DNA from 3 places in the Aeribacillus sp. FSL K6-2848 genome. Region 1 is predicted to be linked to each of the others. Evidence: predicted binding sites of a transcription regulator. Region 1 holds the regulator's gene; each other region holds the start of a gene.
What was found. The regulator CtsR, encoded in region 1, represses protease genes until heat stress. The targets are predictions, from matches to a motif close to ATGGTCAATAAAGGTCAAACA.

Region 1 (6,308 bases):
AAAGCAGGTTTTAAAATGTTGGAAGCATCAATTGCACCTTCCGCCCCGCCTGCGCCGATCAGTGTATGAAGCTCGTCAATAAATAAAATGATGTTTCCTGCTTGGCGAATTTCATCCATTACCTTTTTAAGGCGGTCCTCAAATTCCCCTCTATATTTTGTGCCAGCTACAACTGTTCCCATATCAAGGGTCATAACGCGCTTATCTCTCAAAATTTCAGGAACCTCATTATTCACAATTTGCTGAGCAAGTCCCTCTGCTATGGCAGTTTTCCCAACACCAGGTTCACCTATTAAAACAGGATTATTTTTTGTTCTTCGGCTCAAAACCTCGATGACACGCTGAATTTCTTTGCTTCGGCCGATGACTGGATCAAGTCCGCCCTCCCGTGCAACAGCCGTTAAGTCCCGCGCAAGACTATCAAGCGTCGGAGTATTTGCGTTTGTCATCGAACTTCCTTGGTGGCTTGAGGATACTTCATTGCTGCCTAACAACTGTAAAACTTGCTGACGCGCTTTGTTCAAGCTTACTCCGAGATTGTTTAAAACACGCGCAGCAACTCCCTCGCCTTCTCGAATTAATCCCAATAGGATATGTTCTGTTCCGACATAAGAATGTCCTAATTTTCTTGCTTCATCCATTGACAGTTCAATGACTTTCTTTGCTCTCGGTGTGTAATGGATCGTTTGCGAAATTTCTTGTCCCCGTCCTATCAGGCTTTCCACTTCATTTTGGATTTTTTCTGGACTTAATCCTAGAGCGTGAAGCGCTTTAGCGGCAATTCCTTCTCCTTCGCGCACGAGCCCAAGCAATATGTGCTCTGTGCCGATATTGTTATGTCCGAGGCGTACAGCTTCTTCCTGCGCTAAAGCAAGCACTTTTTGCGCCCGTTCCGTAAATCTCCCAAACATCATTGTTCATCATCCTCCCTTTGCTTCCTTTCTAATTGAAGCCTTTCACGAATTAATGTTGCCCTGCGAATATCCCGTTCATTCGGCCGTAGAACTCCTCCTGAATATTGTTGCAGAAATCCGGGCTGAATTAAAATCATAAGCTCATTTAAAACACTGCGTGGAACATTTTGAATAATTCCCAGGTCAATTCCTAAGCGCACATCTGATAAACATTGAATTGCTTCTTTCGATGGAATAATCCTGCTGTATTTGAGAGTGCCGTAGGAACGATATACACGGTCTTCTAGATGATGCGGATTCGTTTTATATAAAGCATCTCTTGCAGCCCGTTCTTGAGCAATTAATTGCCCGACAACACCTATTAAATCATCGACAATATCATCTTCTGATTTGCCTAGCGTAATTTGGTTCGAAATTTGGAATATATTACCTATCGCTTCACTTCCTTCTCCGTACCGACCTCTCACAACCAATCCTAATTGATTGATAGCAGGTATAATTTGGTTAATCTGCTGTGTTAAGACAAGTCCTGGAAGGTGCATCATCACGGAAGCCCGCAAGCCGGTACCGACATTTGTTGGACAGCTAGTTAAGTAGCCCCTATGTTCATCAAATGCATAATCTACTTTTTCCTCAATCCAATCGTCAAGATTCATTGCCATTTTCAACGCTTCTTTTAGCTGAAGGCCCGGGAACAAACATTGAATTCTAATATGATCCTCCTCGTTTATCATAATGCTCACTTCTTCGTTTTCAGATAAAAGGCACCCTCCAAGTGCTGATTCTTCCATTAAATAAGGACTAATCAAATGCTTCTCTACAAGTACGCGTTTTTGAATAGGCTGAAGTTCATTCATTTTCAGCAGCACGAATGTCCCTAAACCGTCAAACACTCTTTGTGAAAATGATTCTTCAAACGTATTTAAAATAGCCAAGGCTTCTTCATTCGACATAATGGTAGGGAAGCTGATATTTTCTATATTTCGCGCCAATCTGACTCGGCTGCTCAGCACAATATCGGAATCAGGTCCTTCTTGATTCATCCAAGGGCTCATGGCTGAACGAATAAATTTTTGAAAGGACATGTCATACTCCCCTTTCGTTCCGTCCATTTATCTTCGCTTCAATGGACCGAATTTCATCCCGAACTTGAGCTGCTCTTTCGAATTCCTCTTTCGCAATTAATTCTTGCAGTTCCTGTTTAAGCATTTTCAGGCGCTTTTTCAAATGAATACTTCCACCGGTCCGTTTCGGTACTTTACCGCCGTGAGTTGTATTCCCGCCATGAACACGTTTTAAAATCGGGGTAATTTGGTGATAAAACGTTTTGTAACAATGGGAGCACCCGAATTTACCAATTTTCGTAAATTGATCAAACGTCATATTACATTTCTCACATTGAATGACCTGATTTTTCTTGAAAACATTTTGCCCTTGGCTGCTAATGGCGCTGTCCATATTTAATAATCCGGACAATAAGTTGTTTATAGAAAAGCCTGGATTCATATTGAATATGAATACATCACTTTTTTCCTGTGCACATTTTTCACATATATGCACTTCAGTCTTTTCGCCGTTGATGATTTTTGTAAAGTGGAAAGTAGCGGGCCTTTCATGACATTCTTGACAAATCATCGTCCATCACATCCTCACTTATATTTTAACGAGGTGAGCATCGCCTTCATCATCCTTGCCCTCAATTCGTCTCGATCAGGCAAATCAATATATAAAACAGACCTATCAATTACGCTCAACATAATTTTCGCTTCTCTTTCTGAAATAACCTCTTCATCAGCCAATCTCAAAATAATATCCTCCGCCGACGATTGTGACAGCCTTTTACCAATGGCATTTAAAATTTGATTGATCAGCTGGATACGGTCATTGATTCGAATTTTCATAATTCGGATATAACCGCCTCCACCCCTTTTGCTTTCGACAATGTAACCCCGTTCAATTGTAAAACGAGTGTTGATCACGTAATTGATTTGCGATGGAACACATTGAAATTTATCCGCAATTTCACTTCTTTTAATTTCAACAATTTCTTTTCCGCTAGAATCTAATACATGCTTTAAATATTGCTCGATAATATCAGATATATTCCGCACCTCGAAAAACACCTCCTTCAACTTTTTGATTGGAATTGCAAAACGCTCAAGAAATGTGCAATATCCTTGAGGGATAGGAGGCAAGATGTTTACGTAATGCTTATTTCCTAAACGATAACAACTAGTCACTTGACTTTGACTATATTTGACCTTAATTATAATATAAATTTTTTTTTGTGTCATTTCAACAAAAAAGCTCACTAATAATATTGCCATTTACAATATGGAAAAAACCCGCTCTTTAAAAAACTTTTTTAACTTCTTGAAATTTCATTAATTCGTTTATGATTTCAGGCATTTCATCTTTTGGAAGGCCAATTTCAAGTAAATATGAACGCTTCGCATGTTTAGTTTCTTTTGGCTTTGACAATGTAAAATGAATTTTATAAACAGAAATATTTAATTGTTCAAGTTTCCGAGTAAATTCCACCAAATCATCTTCTGGAAGATTAACTTGTATCCATTTTTTGCTTGACTTCTCAGCAAAAAAAGCCTCCACCTTATTGAGAAAGATCAAACTCAACAATACAATCAAGGTAGAAAAAATCGCCAGCGGATACATTCCTGCCCCAACAACAAGGCCAAGTCCTGCAACAACCCAAATCGAGGCTGCCGTCGTTAATCCTCTTACCGTAACCCCTCTCACTAATATCGTTCCAGCACCTAAAAAACCAATGCCGCTAATGACATAAGAAGGAATTCTTGCTGGGTCAAAACGAATATTTTCATAACGATCCATATATTCTTCAAAGCCATAAAGAGACAGCAGCATCATCATGCAGGAGCCGACACCAACTAACAAATGAGTGCGAAAGCCTGCTGGATGCCGTTTAAATTCTCGTTCAAGGCCAATAAATCCACTTAAAATGACTGCTAAAACAATGCGAATCAACATAATTTGCCATTCCTCAGGCATTATCATTCCTCCTTACCATCCAAATGACTTTTTCTGTTTTGGCCATATATGAATTTTGAAATGATACAGTATTATACTTTCCCATTATATGCGATGAACAGTGCTCAATATTCAATTGTTCTTGAGTATGAGACTAAGAATGATATGAAACAAAAAAGCACTTTTAGAGCTGGCTTTAAAATCAAACGAAGCTTTCACTGCTCATATGCTTCAAGAATGGAACAGTTTATGCTTCTGAAGTAGCGATCAATTAATTATACTCCGATTGAAGGTTTTAAAGAAAGCGAGCTTGATTGCAATAGATGCGGAGGATCTTCAGAAGAAGCGAGCTCTTAGTTGTTCGTAAATTTGTCGTTTTTGTTCGTTCTGTTTTAAGCTGTTTTGTCTGTTTGTTGTAAATTTCCATTTACAAGAGGATAAAAGAGGCTTGAGCTTCTCAAACCGCATTGCAGCGAATAATTGTTTCGTCCATACTTTTTTACAAGGATAAGCAAATCTCGCCTCCATCGCTTTTCTCAGATTAATTAAAACGGTTTGCATCATTCAAATCAATTAAAGATGTTTTTGTAACAGCAAAAATATCCATTTCGGCTTTCGACAATTTTCTCGAAAAATTGGCTTTTAGACTGTCATTTCTTAATTTTTCATTTTATGATCATAACGGAAAGTATTGCAACGGAAAAACATCACAAAAAGCTAAAAAAGAAGCCGATTCCTCCACCGCCTTCACTATACACGAGAGGCGGCGGTCATATCGGCAAAAAAATAAGATGAAAGGTATTTATTCTATGTCACGATTAATAATTTTAGGCGGATCTAAGTTTTTAATAACGGGCTCTCTAGACTTTATATCTGCATACGTATTGATAATTTCCGGATCATAAATAATTTGCAGCCTAGAAAGCTTGCCTATTTGGTTTTGTGCACCTTCAAAATAATCGTTATTCGTAATTTTTTGCGCCCCACTAAAATTTTGATTACTAGCACGCCCTCTTATCGCATTTAAAACAATGCGCCTCGCTGATATTCCTCCTTCTATACGAATATTTGACCCCACTCCAAACATTTCTAATGCTTGTTCTGAATAGAAAAACCCTTTAATATTACTAGGTTCATCCTGGTTAACGCTATTATTTCTAATGTTTATATTTCCTTTTGCAAAAATAATTAATGAACCGTTTTGACCTAATCCATTGATGCGCGAATATTCAATCGTCACATCCCCCATTACATACATAATTGAATTAAATTCCGCATCAGCCCCTCTAATCGTCAGATCACCGTTCACAAATATGGGGCCGTCCACCCGAATTTTGTCATAATTATTTGGGTTGTACGAATCAGACCACTCGTTGCCAATTGTTAAATTTTTCTCTATATAGGCTCCCTCCTTAAAGGTGGTCTGTCTGAATTGATTATCTAAATTGCGAATTGTTAATGAACCTGCAGTGGCAAAGCTTTTAAAAAGATTATTCCCAGTAAATGTGTAATCTCCATCGTATTTCTGATTACACCATAAAAAACATTCATCATGACTCGCATAAACTTTGTCATTAGGCCGATTTTGGTTTGAGATTAGTCTATTATTAGCTTTTATGATCGTTACACCGGGAGAATTATGTTTATAATAAAAAACCGATTTTTGTGCAGGAATTTGAATGTCATCACGGATCGGCTGCCTTTTTACAATAACCGGGGCTTGCCGATTGTAAAAAGCATCATCAATACGATCTGTTAGCTTTGTATAAGAACTTCCAAAATTAGAAGTTGTAATATGTTGTCCATATGGAGGAGTATGATTAAAGGTAAAAATATTTCCGCCAAGTAGTAAATTTGCATTTGCTTTTCCTTGTGTTGGTAAAATGCTCGGGTAAACGGACGCAATCCATTTCTCCTCACGATTTAATAATGCATATCCGCGGTTCGTTATGATTAAATTCCCGTCTACCTTCATATCCCCTGTGATTGAAACCCCGCCGTGCAAAAACAAATTTCCTTCACCAGGTATACAGGTATTTGGAGTTTTACATAATTTGTTGGCACCGAGCGCATAATGTAACGTCTCCAAAACAGATTGTGCACCAATTTCAACTTCTGAAATAACCGTTTTTTCCTTGCCATCAACAAATCCTCTGCTTAAAAAGGTTATCTTCTTCTTTAGCGGGTTTTCTTCACCATTTTCTATTACATTTTCTATATTTCGTATATATACTCGATATTCACCAATTGCGCCAGTATTGTGAACACTATTTACCTCGTCTTTATAGCGATTTAAAATCGTATTTAATTTCGTTATAAACTCGCTGCGGGTAATTCCTTCTTCTCCGAGTTCATTTTTCAAATCACTTTGAATCTGACTCGTAATAT
Region 2 (6,308 bases), 740 kb from region 1:
ATTTTAGGGCCTGGAAGTCTTTATACAAGCATTTTACCGAATTTGCTCGTTCCGAAAATTGGCGAGGAGGTTTGCAAGTCCTCGGCCAAAAAAATATATATATGCAATGTCATGACTCAGCCAGGGGAGACGCTAAACTATACAGCGAGCGATCATGTGAAGGCTCTTTACGATCATTTAAACTGTCCGTTTATTGATGTGATCCTCGTGAACAACGGATCTATTCCCGAATACATACAAAAACGCTACGCGAAAGAATCAGCTTTTCCTGTCCAAGTCGATGCAGAGGCGCTAAAAGATATGGGACTTCGAGTAGTGCAGGACAACATGGTCTCCTTCGATCAACATGTTATTCGACATGATACGAATAAAGTGGCAAACATCTTAAAAAATTTGCTTCTGGAAGAAACGTAATCGGAAAGGGCGGTAATGGAAACATGTCGTTTGCTTCAGAGACGAAAAAAGAATTGACAACACTGGAAGTAAAACAATGTTGTTTAAAAGCAGAGTTGTCCGCGCTCATCCGAATGAACGGAACTGTGTCATTTTCCAACCGGGAATTGCTTTTGGATGTGCAGACTGAAAACGCAGCGATTGCAAGACGCATTTACATGCTGATCAAAAAAAAATATGACGTTCCGATCAAGCTGCTTGTACGAAAAAAGATGCGATTAAAAAAGAATAACGTCTATATTGTTAGAATGAATGAACAAGTAAAAGAGATTTTGGAGGATTTGCGAATTTTAGGCAAGGATTTTATGTATAACCATCAAATCTCTTTAGACCTTGTGAAAAAAAAGTGCTGCAAGCGGTCGTATATGCGCGGTGCGTTTTTAGCGGGCGGATCTGTCAACAACCCGGAAACTTCTTCATACCATTTGGAAATCTCGTCGTTATATAAGGAACATAACGATTCGCTATGCAGCTTGATGAATACGTTTTATTTAAATGCAAAAACACTGGAACGGAAAAAAGGATATATTACATACTTAAAGGAAGCTGAAAAAATTGGGGAATTTTTGACATTGATCGGTGCCCATCAAGCTCTACTGCGTTTTGAAGATGTCCGAATCGTTCGTGATATGAGAAATTCAGTGAACCGCCTTGTCAATTGCGAAACAGCAAATTTAAATAAAACCATTGGAGCTGCTTTACGGCAGGTAGAAAATATAAAATTCATTGATGAAAAGATCGGATTAAGCGCCTTACCTGAAAAGCTGAGGGAAATTGCAGAATTACGGGTTATGTATCAAGATGTGACATTGAAGGAACTAGGTGAAATGGTGTCCAGCGGGAAAATCAGCAAATCGGGAATCAACCACCGATTAAGAAAAATCGATGAAATCGCTGAAAAATTGCGGGCTGGCAAAACGATTTCATTTAAATAAATTTTTAAGAAGAGAGGGATTATAATATGGTTGAGAAAAAAGTGGAAGTTCGGTTAAAAACCGGTTTGCAGGCACGACCGGCTGCATTGTTTGTTCAGGAAGCCAACAGGTTTTCATCTGACATTTTTATCGAAAAAGACGGGAAGAAAGTAAACGCCAAAAGCATCATGGGGTTGATGAGCTTAGCTATTAACAGCGGCTCTGAGATCACATTGATCGCAGAAGGAAACGATGAGGAAGAAGCATTAGAAGCGCTTATCAACTACATTCAAAATGAAAATTAATGTGAACAAACAAAAAAATTGCCACAAAATTCATCAATGGATGGATATTGCCTCTCTTGTGGGAGAAAGCAGGAAACAACCGCTGTCAGCCACAAGAGGGCTTTATTTTTGCTAAAACTGATATGAAGACGAAATGGCTTCGGGTGCGTTAATAGAAAAGTTGTGATAAATCTTATGTTGGGAGAGAGCTTCGTGAAGGTTCTTAACTGGAACTTTTGGATTCAAAGCATTGCGAAAGAGCGGGGCGAATCCGAGCAATATATTTGGTGTAAGTACTATTTTTTCATAAATCTGCGATCAACATTCAAGAAAAAACAAACGTGCTTTGATATGGTTCGAATGACTTACAGCTGAATGGATAAAGAGAGATTCTAGCCCTTTATAACATGAAAAAATCGAGTATAACACTTGTTTTTGCCAGCAGGTGTCCAGAAAAAACTTCAGCAAAATACGGTTTACACAGGCTCTCCGAAAGCATATTTAATCCTTCATCCGGCTCGATCCGCATTTTGGGCTTAGATTAAAGCAATATCGGCAGTTAACGGCCTGACGATTCCGGTCAAAAAGTTAAATGAGGAGCTGCTGTCAAGATCATTCTTGACATTTGCTCCTCATTCAAATGCGTGAAGGTATGAAGCAGCGGTTTATTTTTATACTGTCTGCTTGATATGTTTAAATTTTTTTGTCTTCCTATTTGAGGCAGCTTTTATTTTGTTAAAACTTTGTCAATCAACCCATATTCTTTTGCACGTTCAGCTGACATAAAATTGTCGCGGTCCGTATCACGTTCAATTACTTCAAGAGGCTGGCCAGTGTTTTCAGATAAAATTCTGTTCAATTTATCTCTTAAAGAGAGAATTCGTCTAGCTGCAATATCAATGTCAGTTGCCTGACCTTGCGCGCCTCCTAACGGTTGATGGATCATTACTTCACTATTCGGAAGGGCAAAACGTTTTCCTTTTGCACCTGCCGCCAATAAGAATGCTCCCATGGAAGCAGCCATTCCTATACACATCGTGGATACATCAGGTTTAATAAATTGCATCGTATCATAAATCGCCATGCCAGCAGTAATTGATCCGCCCGGGCTGTTAATGTAAAGGGAAATATCTTTTTCAGGATCCTCCGCTGCCAAGAAAAGAAGCTGAGCAACGATGGAGTTTGCAACATGATCATCAATTGGCGTACCAAGGATAATAATGCGGTCTTTTAACAATCTTGAATAAATATCGTAAGCACGTTCACCACGGTTTGTCTGTTCAATAACAGTCGGTATTAAATTCATTATGTTTCCTCCCTCGCATCAAAGTTAAAGTCATTTCTATTCCATCATACATAAAAGGTCAATAAAGGTCAAACAAAAAACTTTTATATATAATTATTTATAAGATCAATACATGTACCATCATACCCTCATTTTTTATTTTTCAAACAACGATGAAAAATGAATTTTTCAAAACAATTTTGACACGATGGATAATAAGCAAAATTTATTCTTGCATATACTGTTCGGTTCGATTATAATATAATTCGTGACATTTGAAAAATGCGCTCGTAGCTCAGTTGGATAGAGCGGTGGTTTCCGGTACCACGTCCGTCGGGGGTTCGAGTCCCTCCGAGCGCGTAAGCCTAGAGCAACAAGGGTTTAGAAGTCGTTCAACGGACGGGAACTACCGAAAAACGGACAACGTATTTTCGTAAGGTTTCCGTCCTACTGAATCAAAGAGACAAAGAGACCGCGTGCCTCCAAAATGAAAAATTTTGGAGGTTTTTATTATGCGAAAAAGGCTAGAAGGGTAGTTTCAAGACATCTGATTGTAGATGTAATCTCGATTCTATGACGGTTGCAGAAGGATTAAAACACGCTAAGATCATTTACAAAACGGAAGCTATCCAGGACGAACGAGTACCGATTATTGAAGTTCTTGAAAAAATTTTATAGATGTTGTCGGTTTTAGAGATCTTACTACTGACCAAATTAGACGGTACATTAATACGTCATCTGTAACCGTGGATATTCTTTTCGGTGCTATTAAATCGATTTATAGAAAGCTACATAAATACGGTATTATTTGAAGAAAGTCTCGTCAAAAATGCCAAAATTAATAAGGATAAACAACGAATCTTTGTGCTTACAGACACGCAAGTAAAGAGGCTATGAAACGTCAAAGATATAAGTATTTACGTGATTTCGTGACTATGGTGCTATTAAACTAATGGTAGAGTGAGAACAAAGGGCAAACTAAGTTGAATAATCAGAAATTTCAGGTATTTTTAGATAACGGTATTATTATGTTACTGGGACCAAAAACAATAGCCGTAAAAGCCGGATTGTTCCAATGACTAAAGAAGTATGTAAACTACTTGATAGAAGAAATTCGAGGATACTTCGGTAACATTTCATATGTTTTCGTTAATCAATATAGTGAAAAGTTAAAAAGAAGGAAACATCAGAAAAATATTCAAACTAAAAGACGAATGTTGCGTAAGTCTTACACTGTTTAAGACATACATTTATCGTAACCTATTTGAAAAAGGTGACGATATTCATCGCACTCGATAAGAACTATGCCAAAAAGGGTGAAAAAAATGTAAAATATTAATATCTTGAAGATTTATAGATCACGAAGGGTGTTGAAGAATGGAACGTATTTCAGTAGTTTCCATTTTAGATGTTATTGGTGAATTGTTTTCTGATGAAGTTTCGATTGCTGTTTCCAATACAAAGGAATATATCTATTACCGGCCGAGCAAACGGATTGATTTGAAAATCAGACCGGGAGACTTGGTGAGAAAAGGAACGATTGCGTATAAAGCTTTGCACACCAAACAAAAGGTTTCTGAGTTTATTAACCGCGATGTGTTTGGCGTTCCTTATCACGGGATGGCTGTGCCGTTTTTTTGGGAAGGAAAGCTTGAGGGATGCGTCACTGCGATTTTTCCTGCTTTGACGGATGGAAAATCTGTTGTGACCGTCAAAACTGATGATGGATGGGTTCCTATTCCTTTTTCGAAAGTTGCGTATTTAGAAGCAAAAGATAAAAAGACCTATGTGTACACTGAAGGATGCTCAGGAACGCATAAATACTCTCTCCAGGAATTTGAATACTTGCTTCCAAAGGACTATTTTATTCGCTGTCATCGGGCTTTTATTGTGAATGTCAACCATATTAAGGAAATCTACCCTGATGCACATTCAACTTTTTTGCTGTTGATGAATAACGGTGATAAAATTCCTGTCAGTCAGTCCTACTCCAGTTATTTTCGAAAATTGCTTGGATTTTAACGGATTTCCGAAAGAAGTCTCCCATCCTCAAGGAATGTGCAGGGCGTAGCCCAATGAGTAGGTGGGAGATGAATTTCGGTTGGCTTTAGCCAAAGGTTTTGATATAATCAGTCTTATATATAAAAAAGGATTGATATATCAATGAAATTGGATAGTAATAATCATTCAGTGTTCCTATTACATTATCATCTTGTATTAGTTGTAAAGTATCGCAGAGAAGTGTTCACCGATGAAATATCTGATTTTGCAAAAGATATGTTCATTGAGATCGGAAAAAAATACAACATTACTTTGACAGAGTGGAATCATGATAAGGATCATATCCACATCCTATTCAAAGCACATCCTAATTCTGAATTATCGAAGTTCATCAATACTTATAAGAGTGCAAGTTCTCGACTGATAAAGAAAAACTTTCCTCATATCCGAAAAAGACTATGGAAAGAGATGTTTTGGTCAAGAAGCTTTTGCCTGCTTACAACAGGCGGTGCACCAATAGAAGTCATAAAAAAATACATTGAAAATCAAGGTCAGAAGTGAGGTGATTTGATATGGCCAAACAAAACAAAGCCTTCAAATTTCGTTTGTATCCGAATAAAGAACAGAAAATCCAATTAGCCAAAACATTTGGTTGTGTTCGCTTTGTCTACAATAAGATGCTGGAAGAACGTAAGGAAACGTATGAGAAATTCAAAAACGATAAAGAAACGCTTAAACAACAAGCATTCCCGACACCAGCGAAATACAAAGATGAATTTCCATTCCTAAAAGAAGTGGATTCTTTAGCTTTAGCAAACGCACAGATCAATTTGCAAAATGCTTATAAGAACTTTTTTGAAGGTCGTGCGGAGTTTCCTAAATTCAAAAGCAAGAAAAATAAACAATCTTACACAACCAATATGGTCAACGGCAATATTAAGCTAGAAAATGGTCATATCAAACTACCAAAAATCAAAAAGCCAATGAAAATGAACCGACATAGAGAAATACCTGCTGATTATAAAATCAAATCTTGTACTATTTCTAAAACAAAGACAGGTAAATATTATATTTCGATTTTGACAGAATACGAGAAAGATATTCAGTCAGTAAAGATTCAAAAAGTAGTTGGCTTAGATTTTGCTATGGACGGTCTATATGTCGAGAGTGAACAGGGTGAGAAAGCCAATTACCCACGGTACTATCGACAAGCATTAGACAAACTGGCAAAAGCACAACGAATTCTTTCTCGCAGAAAAAAAGGTTCTGCACGTTGGGAAAAACAACGTTTGAAAGTAGCAAAGTTACAAGAGAAAATTGCCAATCAACGCAAGAATTTTCTTCACCATAAATCAAAAGAATTAGCATCAA
Region 3 (6,308 bases), 1.1 Mb from region 1:
CATTATCGGCCAAGCGGCGGAATTTGACTATTCTGGGACACAGGGATGCTTGGCGTTAAAAGAAGAAGGATTTGAAGTTGTACTTGTTAACAACAATCCTGCAACGATTATGACCGATACGAAAATTGCCGATGCGGTCTATTCAGAGCCGCTTACGGTGGAAAGCATTGAAAAAATAATTGCAAAAGAACGTCCAGACGGCCTTTTGGCAACATTGGGGGGGCAGACGGCTTTAAATCTAGCTGTGGAGCTTGATCAGGCAGGGATTTTGCAAAAATACGGCTTGAAACTGCTCGGAACCTCGATCGAATCGATTCAAAAAGGGGAGGACCGGGAGCTATTTCGAAAGCTGATGATTGATTTGAACGAGCCGATCCCGGAAAGCAAAATTGTGGAGGATGTTCCGTCCGCCCTTCAATTTGCTGATGAAATTGGTTTTCCGATTATCATTCGTCCGGCTTATACGCTTGGCGGCAAAGGCGGAGGCATCGCCTACAACCGAGAAGAGTTTATTTCCATTGTCACAAATGGACTTAAAATGAGCCCAATCAATCAAGTGCTTGTGGAAAGAAGCATTGCCGGATTTAAGGAAATCGAATATGAAGTGATGCGCGATGCAAAAGGTACTTGTATTACCGTCTGCAATATGGAAAACATTGATCCAGTCGGAATTCATACCGGGGATTCGATCGTTGTTGCCCCATCTCAAACATTAACAGATGAAGAATATCAAATGCTCCGGCAGGCGGCTTTGAAAATCATCGATGCATTAAAGGTGGTCGGGGGCTGCAACATTCAGTTTGCACTTGACCCTGAAAGCAAGCAATATTACGTGATTGAGGTCAACCCTAGGGTAAGTCGCTCTTCCGCACTTGCTTCGAAAGCGACCGGTTATCCAATTGCCAGAATGGCTGCAAAGCTAGCTGTTGGCTACTCATTAGCGGAGCTGAAGAACCCGTTAACGATGTCGACATATGCCAGCTTTGAACCTGCACTTGACTATGTAGTTGTCAAATTTCCGCGCTGGCCGTTTGATAAATTTACAAAAGCAGATCGAAAGCTTGGAACAAAGATGAAAGCAACCGGCGAAGTGATGGCGATCGAACGGACGATGGAAGCCGCTCTGCAAAAAGCTACGGAATCGTTGGAATTAAATAATATCGGCATTTATTTGCCTAAGCTTGTGAAAGAAGATACGTCAGCTCTTATTAACCGCCTCCAGCATGCAGATGATGAACGCTTTTTCATCTTAATGGAGCTGTTAAGAAGAGGAGTTTCTATAGATGAGCTTCACAGCCAGACAAAAATTGACTATTATTTCTTGCATGTTTTCAACCATCTAATTGAACTTGAAGGAAAAGCGAAAAAAGAAAAGCTGTCTCCAAGCCTTTTAAAAGAACTGAAATTTTTCGGTTTTTCCGACCGTTCGATTTCATATTGGCAAAAGACAGAAGAAAAAGAAATCCGAAAGCTCCGTAAAGAGTGGGGGATTAAAGCCATATTCAAAATGGTTGATACATGTGCCGCAGAATTTGAAGCGAGAACAAATTATTTCTATTCTACGTACGTTTTCGGTGAAAACGAAGCTGTCTCCACAAGCGGAAAGAAGAAGGCGCTTGTCATTGGTTCCGGCCCGATTCGCATCGGACAGGGAGTTGAGTTTGACTACAGTGCTGTTCACTGCATTCAAACATTGCAAAAGCTTGGATATGACGCGATCATGATCAACAATAATCCTGAAACGGTCAGCACTGATTATGAAACAGCGGATCGATTATATTTTGAGCCGTTAACAGTCGAGCATATATTAAATGTTGTTGAAAATGAAAACATTGACGTAACGCTCGTCCAATTTGGCGGCCAGACGGCGATCAACTTAGCGGAGAAGCTTGAAAAAGCAGGCGTGAAGCTGCTTGGTACAACTTCTGAGCTTCTGGACATATTGGAGGATCGAGAAAGATTTTATCAGCTATTAGACGAAACGAATATCCCGCACATTCAAGGAGCAATGGCACATACAAAAGAGGAGGCGATATCGGAAGCGAAAAAGCTGCGGTATCCGATCCTGTTAAGACCTTCATATGTTATTGGCGGAAAAGGCATGGTGAAGGTAAAAAATCAAGAAGAGCTGCTTTCGTTAGTGGAGCAGACGGACGAAAATCATTTTCCTCTTCTTTTAGATGAATTCCTTTTTGGTCAGGAAGCGGAGGTTGATTTAATAGCTGACGGGAAAAATGTGTTTATTCCGGGATTTATGGAGCATATCGAGCCCGCTGGTGTTCATTCTGGCGATAGTTATGCGATTTTTCCAGCTGTGTCGTTGTCAAAAGAAATAAAAGAAAAAATGACCGACTATGCGGAAAGAATGGTTCAACATTTGCAATATAAAGGCATTATGAACATTCAATTTTTAATTGATGGTCAGGACGTTTATGTGCTGGAAGTGAATCCGCGTGCGAGCCGGACTGTGCCGATCGTCAGCAAAGTTGCCGGAGTGCCGTTAGTAGATCTTGCGACAACCATTTTAACCGGAAAAATGTTAACTGACTTACATCCTCAAATAGCAGCCCATGAATATGTGGCTATTAAATATCCGGTATTTTCAACGCACGCCCATTCAGATGTCGATATGAAACTAGGTCCGGAAATGAAATCGACGGGCGAAGGAATGTGTGTCGGCAAATCTGTGGAGGAAGCGATGCGGAAGGTATTCGATCATTTATTTCCAATTCATTCGGACGGTATTTTTGTGGATGGAGATAAGAAAGATGATGTACTCGATTATATAAAACCGGTAACGGATAATTTTGAAAGTTGGCTTGAGAAAAAAGAAGCGGTGCTTTATTATAATCCGGAAGAAAACGATCAGGCAAAGGCAAGACGACAAAAAGCGCTTGAACGAGGAATTATGGTATTGACGGAAGAAGCATCATTTCAGGCATTTTTAAGTGCACTAACAGTTAGCAAATACACGCCTATTTCTTTACATGAACTGTCAGAAAAAGGAGTCGAAATGAGTTTATGAGCACACTTAAAGGTCGTAACGTTTTAAAGCTGCTTGATTTTACATCAGAAGAAATTCAATATTTGCTCGAGGAAGCATTGAAATTAAAGCAAAATCCGCTATCAAACGTCCTTCATGGGAAAACGCTGGCGATGATTTTCGAAAAATCATCCACTCGAACTCGTGTCTCCTTTGAAGTAGGAATGCTGCAATTAGGGGGACATGCGCTTGCCCTTTCTTCAAAAGAGCTTCAGCTCGGGCGCGGTGAGACAATCGCTGATACAGCGAGAGTATTGTCGCGATATGTGGATGCCATTCTTCTCCGCACAACTGACCACAATCGGGTCAAAGAGCTTGCCGAATATGCAACTGTCCCTGTCATCAATGGTTTGTGCGACTTGTACCATCCTTGCCAAGCGTTAGCTGATTTATTGACAATTTATGAGCTGAAAGGCAAATTTTCAGGCGTAAAAGTCGTTTATGTTGGCGACGGCAACAATGTAGCCCACTCCCTTATGGTTGGCTGCGCAAAAGTTGGCGCTCATTTTACGATCGCAGCCCCAGAAGGCTATGAGCCAAATGAAAGCATTTTGAAACAGGCGAAAGAAATTGCTGGCGAAACGGGCGGGAAAGTCGAATTAATTCATAATCCAGACGAAGCGGTTCAGGATGCTGATATTATTTATACGGACGTTTGGGTCAGCATGGGACAGGAAGAAGAAACAGAAGCAAGAATGAAAGCATTTAAACCGTTTCAAGTAAATCAATCCTTGCTGGCAAAAGCAAAACGAGATGCAAGCTTCCTTCACTGCCTGCCGGCTGCGCGCGGTTTGGAAGTGACAGATGAAGTGATGGACGGAAGCCAATCAGCGGTATTTTTGCAGGCCGAAAACCGCCTTCATGCGCAAAAAGCAATTTTAAAAGAAATTATGGCTTAACAAGATCTTTCGTTGATAAAGCAGGATGATCTCCTGCTTTTTTCTTTTGAAACCGGGGCGAAAGGTTTTACTCTACTGCATATATATCCAGACAAAAAAGAACGACAGGTGAGACAATTTTGGGAATAATTGTAAATAATGATTCTCGCAGAAACAGTAAAAAGAGCTTTTGATCCAGCATTCGGTGCTTGAACGCTTAAACGATTTTTTCAAAAGGATGCCATATGCAGTGAGTTCGATTTTGGGCGTTGAGTAAAGTTTCGAAGTACATCACATAATGAAAATTATCAAAGGTGTTTCTGTCTATACATGAAAAATCTTCTGATAGCCAACAATAATGTCCAAGGAGGGATGATTCATGGGTCAAAATCGTCAATTCAGGCCTGGTCAAAAAGCACCTAACAACGGAATTTACATCGAAGTCGGCGAGACCGGATCGATGGTGGTCGATCCCAAAAAGGTTGAACTCAAAGCAGGAGATCGATTCCCCGAAACATCCAACCATAATCGGGTTTGGACCTATAAGCGCAAGCCGTAATATTTCGAACAACGCTAAGCCATTCGGAAAACGAATGGCTTTACTTGATTTATAAAGAAGTTATAATAAAATTAAAGGTCAAAAAAAGTCAAAATAGGGGCGTTTCGGTATGGATGTAAATCAATTCACGGAGAAGCTGCAAAAAGGTCTGGTAGAAGCTCAAAAAATCGCAAAAGAACATGAACATCAAGAAGTGGATGAATTTCATATTTTACTTGCTTTTCTGCGGCAGTCTGACGGGATTTTTCCAAGAATTTTAGAAAAGCTTAAATGTCCTGTACAACAAATTGAGTCAGCGATCAACGAGTATTTACAAAAAAAGCCGAAAATATCTGTTCACGGAAACGGTGAGGTAAGTATTTATATTTCCCGTACTCTTTCAGAAGCTTTTGCAAAAGCGGACGAAATAAGGAAAGATTTTCAAGATGATTATTTATCAGTTGAACATATTATATTGGCATTTACCGAATCGAGCTCAAAAGAAGTGAGAGAGCTTTTTCAGCAATATCACTTAACAAAAGCTGCCATATTGAAAGTGTTAAAGGAAATAAGGGGGAATGCTCGGGTGACATCACCTAATCCAGAAAGCACTTATGAAGTATTGGAGAAATACGGCCGTGATTTAGTTAAAGAGGTGAAAGAAGGAAAAATTGACCCTGTCATTGGCCGTGATCAAGAAATTCGGCGCGTGATCCGAATTTTATCAAGAAAAACGAAAAACAACCCGGTGTTAATCGGTGAACCAGGGGTTGGAAAAACAGCGATCGTGGAAGGATTAGCCCATCGGATTGTACGAAAAGATGTACCGGAGGGATTAAAAGATAAAACAATATTTGCTTTAGATATGAGCTCGCTCATTGCGGGAGCCAAGTTTCGCGGAGAATTTGAAGAAAGATTAAAAGCTGTTTTGCAAGAAATTAAAAAGAGCGATGGACGGATTATTTTATTTATTGATGAATTGCACACAATAGTCGGGGCCGGCAAAACAGAAGGAGCGATGGATGCCGGCAACATGTTAAAGCCGATGCTTGCGAGAGGTGAGCTGCACTGCATAGGAGCAACGACACTTGATGAACATCGCAAGTATATTGAAAAAGATCCGGCGCTTGAGCGGCGTTTTCAACAGGTGCTTGTGAGCGAACCGTCTGTGGAAGACACGATTTCTATTTTACGAGGACTAAAAGAACGGTTTGAAATCCATCATGGAGTCAAAATTCATGATTCGGCGATTGTAGCTGCGAGTGAGCTCTCGCACCGCTATATTACAGAACGCTTCCTGCCTGATAAAGCGATTGATTTAATCGATGAAGCATGCGCGATGATCCGCACGGAAATAGATTCAATGCCGACAGAACTTGATGAAGTGACGAGAAGGATTATGCAGCTTGAAATTGAAGAGGCTGCATTGAAAAAAGAAACGGATGACATCAGCCGAATCAGATTGGAAGAGTTGCAAAAGGAACTTGCAAATTTAAAAGAGAAAGCAAATGAAATGAAGGCGAAATGGCAGCTTGAAGTCGAAGGTATTCAACAGCTTAGAAGCTTGAGGGAAGAGCTGGAAAAAGCACGCAGAGATTTAGCTGATGCTGAAAATGAATACGATTTAAACAAAGCGGCTGAGCTGCGCCATGGAAAAATTCCGGCGCTGGAAAAACAAATCAAACAGCTGGAAGAAGAAATGAAGCAGAAAGAGGAAAACAAGATGCTTCGCGAGGAAGTAACAGAAGAGGAAATTGCCGGTATTGTGTCAAGATGGACTGGCATTCCGGTAGCAAAGCTTGTACAAGGGGAAAGAGAAAAGCTTCTGAAGCTTGAACAAATATTAAAA

Region 2: the regulator CtsR is predicted to act here: its motif matches at 3,012-3,032, upstream of clpP (ATP-dependent Clp endopeptidase proteolytic subunit ClpP).
Region 3: the regulator CtsR is predicted to act here: its motif matches at 4,555-4,575, upstream of clpB (ATP-dependent chaperone ClpB).

What each region holds. Positions count from the first base shown of each region.
Region 1 covers NZ_JBBOQQ010000001.1:119,723-126,030, reverse strand. Annotated here, with positions in the region: gene clpC (ATP-dependent protease ATP-binding subunit ClpC) at 1-914, opposite strand, end outside; gene NSS70_RS00645 (protein arginine kinase) at 911-1,999, opposite strand; gene NSS70_RS00640 (UvrB/UvrC motif-containing protein) at 2,001-2,549, opposite strand; gene NSS70_RS00635 (CtsR family transcriptional regulator) at 2,564-3,025, opposite strand; gene NSS70_RS00630 (MgtC/SapB family protein) at 3,267-3,941, opposite strand; gene NSS70_RS00625 (hypothetical protein) at 4,723-6,308, opposite strand, start outside.
Region 2 covers NZ_JBBOQQ010000001.1:860,089-866,396, forward strand. Annotated here, with positions in the region: gene NSS70_RS04210 (gluconeogenesis factor YvcK family protein) at 1-414, shown strand, start outside; gene whiA (DNA-binding protein WhiA) at 438-1,388, shown strand; gene NSS70_RS04220 (HPr family phosphocarrier protein) at 1,415-1,672, shown strand; gene clpP (ATP-dependent Clp endopeptidase proteolytic subunit ClpP) at 2,379-2,957, opposite strand; tRNA gene NSS70_RS04230 (tRNA-Arg) at 3,221-3,296, shown strand; gene NSS70_RS04235 (LytTR family DNA-binding domain-containing protein) at 4,314-4,958, shown strand; gene tnpA (IS200/IS605 family transposase) at 5,100-5,498, shown strand; gene NSS70_RS04245 (RNA-guided endonuclease InsQ/TnpB family protein) at 5,510-6,308, shown strand, end outside.
Region 3 covers NZ_JBBOQQ010000001.1:1,232,538-1,238,845, forward strand. Annotated here, with positions in the region: gene NSS70_RS06190 (carbamoyl phosphate synthase large subunit) at 1-3,025, shown strand, start outside; gene argF (ornithine carbamoyltransferase) at 3,022-3,942, shown strand; gene NSS70_RS06200 (YjzC family protein) at 4,301-4,480, shown strand; gene clpB (ATP-dependent chaperone ClpB) at 4,590-6,308, shown strand, end outside.